DNA from 2 places in the Agathobaculum hominis genome. Region 1 is predicted to be linked to the other one. Evidence: predicted binding sites of a transcription regulator. Region 1 holds the regulator's gene; the other holds the start of a gene.
The links. Region 1 encodes LexA, which represses DNA repair genes until DNA is damaged. Its sites were predicted from a motif close to CNAACANNTGTTNG; they were not measured.
Positions count from the first base shown of each region.

Region 1 (4,423 bases):
CGGTCATCGCGGTCGCAAGCTCGGTATCCTGCTCGGCGTCCGGATCGACCGCGAGCATCGCGGAAATGCCCTGCGGAATGGTTTTGGTCGGAACGACGACCAGCTTTTTCTCCTCAGACAGATGAACCGCCTGCTCGGCCGCCATGATGATGTTTTTGTTGTTCGGCAGCACGAAAACGACCTCTGCCGGAACCGAATCGACCGCGCGGATGATATCATCAGTCGAGGGGTTCATGGTCTGACCGCCCTGAACGACGGCATCTGCGCCGAGATCGGTGAACAGGCTCTTGAGGCCCCCGCCTGCTGCGACGGCAACAAAGCCGTACTTTTTCTCTGCCGGCACGATCACGCGCTCCTTCGGCGTGTCCGCCGTGCCCTCGATGACCTTCGCGGTGTGCTGCTCGCGCATATTCTCGATCTTTACCGTGAGGAGCGGGCCGAATTTCAGACCCTCCTCCAGCGCCTTGTTCGGCTGGTCGGTGTGCACGTGCACCTTTACGATGTCATCATCCTCGACCACAACGAGCGAGTCGCCGATATCGTTCAAGATCGCACGCAGACGGCCGACATTGCGCGCCTTGTCCTTGCGTTCTGCGATAAATTCGGTGCAGTATGTGAACGTGATGTCCTCGTCGCGGATCGCCTCGAAGTTCGCCGCCGCCCTGGCCGGCTGCTCGACCGTGCGCTCCTTATGGATGCCGCGCATCGCATCGAGCATTCCCTCTAAGATCGTGATAAAGCCAAAGCCGCCGGCGTCCACGACGCCCGCCTTTTCGAGCACCGGGTTCTGATGCACGGTCTCCGCGAGCGCAGCTCTGCCGTGCTCGACGATCGCCGCGAGCACCTGCTCGGCGGAAAGCGAGTCATCTGCCTGACACTGCTCTACCGTTTTCTGCGCCGCAACGCGCGATACGGTCAGGATCGTACCCTCTGCCGGCTTCATGACCGCCTTGTACGCCGTATCTACGCCCTCGCGCAGCGCAAGCGCCAGATCGCGGCCGTTCGCCGCCTCGGTCTCGCGTAATTTTTTCGCCATGCCGCGGAACAGCAGCGACAGGATAACGCCGGAGTTGCCGCGCGCGCCGCGCAGCAGTGCCGAAGCCGTCGTATCCGCCGCCTTTGCAAGCGTCGGCTCGCTCAGCTTCGCCAGCTCGTTCATCGCCGCCGTCATGGTCATCGACATGTTCGTGCCCGTATCGCCGTCCGGCACCGGGAAAACGTTCAGCTCGTTGATCTGTTCCTTCTGTTCGGTAATGGCGAGTGCGCCCTCGGTCACCATGAACTGAAACAGCGCACCGTTGATTTTCGTATCTGCCATCTAAAAAACTCTCCTAAATTCCCCTTCCGGGTCTTTTACCGCGCCAGAGCGCGGTCATTCCGTACCGTTTTACTCTTTTCTGCCTGTCTCAGGCACGGATGCTCTCGACGTAAACGTCTACATTCTTTACGTCCACGCCGGTCAGGCGCTCGACATGGTAGCGAACCTCGCTGATGATCGAGCGGCAGACGGTCGCAATATTTACGCCGTGATCGACCGCAATATGCAGGTCGATATTGACCCCGCCGTCAGGCGCTTCGGTCACCTTTACGCCGCGCGACTGGTTTTCGCGTCCGAGCAGATGCGCCAGTCCGTCCGTCATCGAGCGGATGGTCATGCCCTTTACGCCGAAGCAGAGCGAAGCTGCGTAGCCTGCAATGCCGGCGAGAACCTCGGTCGTGATTTCGATATATCCGAGATCGGTCTTGATCGTCATAAAAAAACCTCCCTGCGTCTGCTTTCGCATCAAATGATCTTCCGCCTTTTCGGAACCCATTCGTAGTTTACTATATCATATACTAAATTCACAGAAAATACAAGTACATGCACTGATATTGAACATCCCGCCGGCGGAATGCAGGACAAAACCGTGCGGCAAACGTGCAGTTTTTCTGTTTTTCTTCAAACAAATGTTTGCATTCACTCGCGAAACACGATATAATAAGGTATAATTCCGAACACATGTTCCAACGGTATTGAGAGGGAGACCGCAGCATGAAAAAAATATCTGATAAACAGCAGAATATTCTTGATTTTATAAACTCATTTTCCATGGAGCACGGCTATCCGCCATCCGTGCGCGAGATCTGCGCAGAGGTCGGTCTGCGCTCGACCTCCACCGTGCATGCCCATCTGAAGAAATTACAGGAGGCCGGCTATCTTGAGGCGAGCGACCACAAATCCCGCGCGCTCGCGCCGGTCAGCGGCGCCTCCATGGTGCCGCGCGTGCCCATTCTCGGCCGCGTCACCGCCGGCATGCCGATCCTCGCGGTCGAGGAGCACATCGGCTATGTGCCGTTCGAGCCGGCGGCGAGCGGCGGCAAATACTACGCGCTGCGCATCCGCGGCGACTCGATGATCGGCGTCGGCATCATGAACGACGACCTCGTCATCATCCGTCAGGACGTCGAGGCGCGCGACGGCGACATCGTGATCGCGCTGCTCGAGGACGAGGCGACCTGCAAAACGCTCTGCCTGACGCCGGACGGCGTGTGGCTGCGCCCGGAGAACCCGGCGTACCCGCTCATCGACGGCACCGGCTGCCAAATCCTCGGCGTTGTCAAAGCAGTTTACAGAGAATACTAATTAGACTGTCGCGAAACTAACGTTTCGCCGACAATCTGTGTTCTGACTACGCAGAACACGAGTCGTCCGAAAGTTCCCATACGGAAACTTTCTCCCTCCAGGGGTATAAAAACCGAGGTACACGCCCCCGGTTTGCTCTCATTGCATAGCTTTCAAGGTTAGAGGCCTACGGGCTATGCGTTTGCCTTGCAAACGCTTTTTCATACGCGCTCTCGCGCGATTCGCGATTACTATTTTGCGTAAAGAATAGACTGTATCCGCAGATTTCAGCAGGGGAGACATCATGCCAGCCATCACAGACAGCGTACAGTTCGTCAAGGGCATCGGCCCGAAAAAGGTGAAGCTGTTCGAAAAACTGCATATTTCGACCTTGCAGGACGCGCTGGAGACCTATCCGCGCGACTATGAGGACCGCACGCAGATCACGCGCATCGCGGACATCGCAGATGAGGACCGATATGCCGTGCGCGCAATTCTCGGCACCGAGCCGAAGGTCAGCCGCATCCGCAAGGGCATGACGCTCGTCAAATGCACGATCTTTGACGAAAGCGGCTCTCTCGGCGTCACCTGGTTCAATCAGCCCTATATCACGGCGCAGCTGCGCGTCGGGCAGGAATACCTGTTTTACGGCAGGGTGCAGGGCTTCGGCCGGGCGCGGCAGATGATCTCTCCGCAGGCGGAAAAAGTCGCGGAAAACGACCAGAATCCCGGCCGTATCGTGCCGGTCTATCCGCTGACCGCCGGTCTGACGCAGCGCGACATGGCGCGCGTGACCGAAGCTGCGCTCGACGCAGTGCCGGGGGACTGGCCCGACCCGCTGCCCGAGGTCCTGCGCGTCAAATACCGCCTTCCGGACGCCGCCGACGCGCTCGCCGCCATCCATCGCCCGAAAAACAGGGAAGATGTGAACGAAGCGCGTCGCCGCATGGTGTTCGAGGAGCTTTTCCTGCTCTGCTGCGGCCTCCAGCAGCTCAGGGAGCGCCGCCGCGCAGACAGCGGCATTCTGTTCCGCGGCGACCGTCTGGAGGAATTTTTCGCAGCTCTGCCGTTCGCTCCGACGGGCGCACAGCGCCGCGCCATCATGGAAATTGCGGCAGACTGCGCCTCAGGCCGTCCGATGAACCGCCTCGTGCAGGGCGATGTCGGTTCGGGCAAGACCGTCGTTGCTGCCGCGCTTTGCGCGCTCGCGGCACAGAACGGCTGGCAAGCCGCCTTTATGGCGCCGACCGAGATCCTCGCCGCGCAGCATGCGGAAACCCTCTCGCCCATGCTCGGCAAACTCGGTCTGACCTGCACGCTGCTGACCGGCTCGATGACCGCCGCGCAGAAACGTGCGGCGCTCGCCGCCATCGAAAGCGGAGCCGCGAACGTCGTGGTCGGCACGCACGCCCTCATCCAGCAGAGCGTCGTTTTTCACCGTCTCGGTGCAGTAATTGCGGACGAGCAGCACCGTTTCGGCGTCGCACAGCGCGCAGCGCTGTCTGCCAAGGGCGAGATGCCGCACGTGCTCGTCATGTCCGCGACACCCATCCCGCGCACGCTCGCGCTGATCATGTACGGCGACCTCGACGTATCCATTCTGGACGAGACGCCGCCCGGCAGAAGTCCGGTCGAGACCTACGCGGTAGGGGAGAATATGCGCCGCCGCATCACCGCCTTCATCGAGAAGCAGCTCGCCGCAGGCGGACAGGTTTATGTAGTCTGTCCTCTCGTTGAGGACGGGGAAGGGGACAGCAGGCTCAAAAGCGCCGAGCAGCACGCGAAGGATCTTCAGGCGCAGCTGCCGCACCGCCGCGTAGC
Region 1 is NZ_JACOPK010000008.1:79,363-83,785, reverse strand. Features, by position in the region: gene H8S02_RS09445 (DAK2 domain-containing protein) at 1-1,318, opposite strand, end outside; gene H8S02_RS09440 (Asp23/Gls24 family envelope stress response protein) at 1,407-1,754, opposite strand; gene lexA (transcriptional repressor LexA) at 2,033-2,623, shown strand; gene recG (ATP-dependent DNA helicase RecG) at 2,907-4,423, shown strand, end outside.

Region 2 (4,423 bases), on a different contig from region 1:
ACGAACGCCGATTTCGCAGCCGTATGCGAGACTCTGCATGAGCACGGCATCAAGGTCGTGCTAGACGGCGTGTTCAACCATGTCGGCCGCGGCTTCTGGGCGTTCAGGGACGTACAGGAGAAAAAATGGGACTCTCCCTACAAGGACTGGTTCCACATCTCGTTCGAGGGCAATTCGAACTATAACGACGGCTTCTGGTACGAGGGCTGGGAAGGACACTACGAGCTGGTAAAGCTCAACCTGCGCAATCCCGACGTCGTGCATCATCTGTTCGACTGCATCCGCCTGTGGAAGGAGGAATTCGGCATCGATGGTCTGCGGCTGGACGTCGCCTACTGCCTCGATAAGGATTTTCTCCGTCAGCTCCGCGCGTTCTGCGACTCGTTCGGCTCGGATTTCTTCCTCGTCGGCGAACTGCTGCATGGCGACTACAATCAGTTCGTCGGGGACGGTCTGCTGCACTCCTGCACGAATTACGAGTGCTACAAGGGTCTGTATTCCTCGATGAACAGCTACAATCTGTTCGAGATCACGCACTCCCTGCTGCGCCAGTTCGGCCCGGAAAACTGGACGCTGTACCGCGGCAGGCATCTGCTCTCGTTCGTCGACAACCATGATGTGACGCGCGTCGCGTCCATCCTCCAGAACCGCCGCCATCTGCCCCTCATCTACGCGCTGCTCTTCGGCATGCCGGGCATTCCGTGCATCTATTACGGCAGCGAATGGGGCGCGGAGGGAAACAAGCAGCAGGGCGACGACGCGCTGCGCCCCTCGTTCGACGCGCCTGAGTGGAACGCGCTGACCGACACCATCGCCGCGATGGCGAAGGCGCACCGTGAGAGCCGCGCACTGTGCTACGGTGACTTCCGGCAGCTCGTCCTCACCAACAGGCAGTGCATCTGGGAGCGGTGTGCGGACGGCGAGCGTGTGCTCATCGCGGTCAATATCGACGACCAGCCGTATACTGCGCACTTCGACGCGAAATGCGGCCGCGCGGTCGACCTCATCACCGGAGAGCCGCATGATTTCGGCGGCGGCAGCGAGCTGCCCCCCTGCTCGGCGTTTTTCTGGAAGTGCGAGCGCTGAAGCCGGATTTCCCGTAAAAAAGGCGTCTCAAGAGCAGATCCCCTGCGAAGATTTTTCGCAGGGGATTTTTAACGAGCAGAAAAAGTCGACAGCAAAGTTTTTCGGCAGTCTAAAAAAGGTGCTTCCGCATAAACGGAAGCACCTTCTGTTATCTGTAATATGAAATTACTTGAGGACAACCTCGCCGCCGAGACCGGTGTGCTTGGTGATGTACTCACGGCCCATCTTAGCGTACTCGAACGGATTAGCCTTAGCCGGGTCCTGCTCAGCCTCGACCATGATCCAGCCGGAGTAACCAGCCTTGTCAAGCAGGTCGAATACCTTGTCGAACTCTACGCAGCCGTCCGGATCGCCCGGTACGGTGAAAGCGCCAGCGCGGACAGCGTCCAGGAAGGACCAGTGCTCAGCGCGAGCCTTCTCAACCAGCGGCATACGCATGTTCTTCAGATGAACGTGACCAACGCGGTCAGCGAACTTCTCGAGCATCTTGACCGGATCCTCGCCTGCGAAGGTGAAGTGGCCGGTATCGAAGCACAGGAATACGTACTTCGGATCGGTGTTCTCCATCAGACGGGTGGTCTCTTCAACGGTCTGGCATACGGTGCCCATGTGATGATGGAAGCAGGTGCGGATGCCGTACTTCTCCATGGACAGCTTGCCCAGCTTGTTCAGGCCGGTGGTGAAGCGATCCCACTCCTCGTCGGTCAGAACGCGCTTCTTGTCGTCGAGAACCGGGGTGTCGAGCTGGCCCTGGATGGAGCCGGACTGCTCAGAAACGTTGATAGCGGTAGCGCCAACGTAGGACAGGTACTCGAGCTCCTTGACGAACTCAGCCTCAACCTCTTCGTACGGCTTGTCAACCAGGAAAGAGGAGAACCACTTGGAAGCGATGGTCATGTTGCGAGCGTCCAGCATGTGCTTGAGGACGGTCTTGTCTTCCGGGTACTTGTGGCCGACTTCGCAGCCGTCGAAACCAGCGAGCTTCATCTCAGAGATGCACTGCTGGAAGGTGTTCTCGTCGCCGAGATCCCACATATCATCATTGGACCAGCCGATCGGGCAGATACCCAGTCTTACTTTCTTCGGATCTAACATAGTTATTCCCTCCATAATCTTCTCTCTGCGTCTGCACATAAACAAACACATTTTGATATTCTTATTGTACCCTTATGCACGTTAAATGTCAAACGCATTTTTTCGCGGGCAGGACTTGTGCAGGCTGCCGCATTCCGAGCAATTTGCAACCGTGCGTGCGCGTGCACGCTCATTTTCAGCGAAAACCGCGCGAGTTTTCTCCCCGCGCGGTCAAATTGGCTTTCTGAACTTTTTTACGCAGAAACCGACTTCGGCATCAGATGCGCGCCACGCCGCTGTCTCGCGCCGCCTGCGCGACCGCGTCCGCGACCGTGCGGATGACCTTCTTGTCGAACGCCATCGGCATGATGTACTCTGCGGTCAGCTCTTCATCAGAGACACAGGACGCGATCGCCTTTGCCGCCGCGAGCTTCATCTCCTCGTTGATGTCGCTTGCGCGGACGTCGAGCGCGCCGCGGAAAATGCCCGGGAACGCGAGCACATTGTTGATCTGGTTCGGATAATCCGAACGGCCGGTGCCGACAACAGCCGCGCCTCCCTTCTTTGCGTCCTCCGGCCAGATCTCGGGGACCGGATTTGCCATCGCGAACACCATCGGGTCCTTCGCCATGGTGGAGACCATCTCGGCAGTCAGCACCTGCGGCGCAGACATGCCGAAGAATACGTCGGCGCCCTTGACCGCGTCGGCCAGCGTGCCGGTCATGTGGCCGCGGTTGGTGACCTTCGCCATCTCCTCCTGCGCCGGGTTGAGGCGCTCGTCGCCCTCGCAGACGATGCCGAAGCGCTCGACCATCGTGATGTCCTTTACGCCGAGGAACATCAGGAATTTGGTGACTGCGATCGCCGCCGCGCCGCAGCCGTTGACGACCATCTTGATCTCGTCCACCTTGCGGCCGGTCAGGCGGCAGGCGTTGAGCAGCGCCGCGCCGCAGCAGACCGCCGTGCCGTGCTGGTCATCATGAAATACCGGAATGTCACAGACCTCCTTGAGGCGGCGCTCGATCTCGAAGCAGCGCGGAGCGGCGATGTCCTCAAGATTAATGCCGCCGAACGAGCCGGAGATCAGCTGGACCGTGCGCACGATCTCGTCAACATCCTTGGACGCAACGCAGAGCGGGAACGCATCGACGTCCGCGAACGCCTTGAACAGCGCGCACTTGCCCTCCATGACCGGCATGCCGGCGAGCGGGCCGATGTCGCCCAGACCGAGGACTGCCGTGCCGTCGGTAATGACCGCAACGAGATTGTGGCGGCGCGTGTATTTATAGCTGAGGGACGGATCGTCCTTGATCTTGAGGCACGGCTCGGCTACGCCGGGCGTGTAGGCGATGGAAAGATCGTCCTTGCTGTTCACCTCACAGCGGGCAACGACCTCGATCTTGCCTGCCCATTTTTCATGTGCCTCGAGTGCGCGTTCTTTTACGTCCATGTTCTGTTCCTCCGTTATCGTTCTGTGTTCCGTCGGGCGGAAATTCATATCTATACATATTATAACGGCCGCATTCGCTTTCGTAAATAGGTAGTTTGTACAAAGCGTGTATCCTCTGTATCCTCCGCACCTGACTGCGCGGTCGCGAGACCGGTCTCCTTTCTGTTTTCGCGCACAGCGAGACCGGTCTCCCATGCCGCTGCTTCAGCTTTCCTGCTGCCGTTTTTTCCAGTGCCGCAGCTGCGGAACGACCGCTTCCATATGCGCCCTTACCTGCTCCGCAGGCCAGCTTTCGCTCGCCGTGTGCTCAACGCAGAAGTCGATCAGCTGCTGCTCACTGTCATATTTGAATTCGCCGTCTGCATAGCACCATTTGCAGTAATCCTCATTGAACGAGCCGTTGATTTCCCGGCTCATGGTCCCGTCCTCGAGCGGCATGCCGCAGCACTGACAGATCAGCTGTCGCGGAGAACCCAGCAGCGTATTGATCGAAACATCGAACACCCCGGAAAGCAGCTTGAGCGTCTCCACATTCGGCGTGGTCTCCCCTTTTTCCCATCGCGAGACCGCCTGACGGGTCACGAAAACCTTTTCCGCCAGCTCATCCTGTGTCATTTTCTTTTCCGTTCTCAGACGCTGCAGAACATCCTTCGTTTCCATATGTATCATCTCCTTGACAGAACCTTATCACAAACAAGGCCGGCAGGCAAGCAACCCGCTGTTGCCCTCAGACCTGCTGCCTGCGCAGCAGCCTCGGCAGGACATAGGCAAGACCGCAGGCGGACACGACCGCTGCGGTGATGTCGGAAATCG
Region 2 is NZ_JACOPK010000011.1:70,315-74,737, reverse strand. Features, by position in the region: gene H8S02_RS11385 (alpha-amylase family glycosyl hydrolase) at 1-1,086, shown strand, start outside; gene iolE (myo-inosose-2 dehydratase) at 1,252-2,181, opposite strand; gene H8S02_RS11375 (NAD(P)-dependent malic enzyme) at 2,438-3,610, opposite strand; gene H8S02_RS11370 (zinc ribbon domain-containing protein) at 3,815-4,270, opposite strand; gene H8S02_RS11365 (MATE family efflux transporter) at 4,338-4,423, opposite strand, start outside.
Region 2: a site for LexA is predicted at 2,271-2,284, ahead of iolE (myo-inosose-2 dehydratase). Genes of this name have one in related genera too.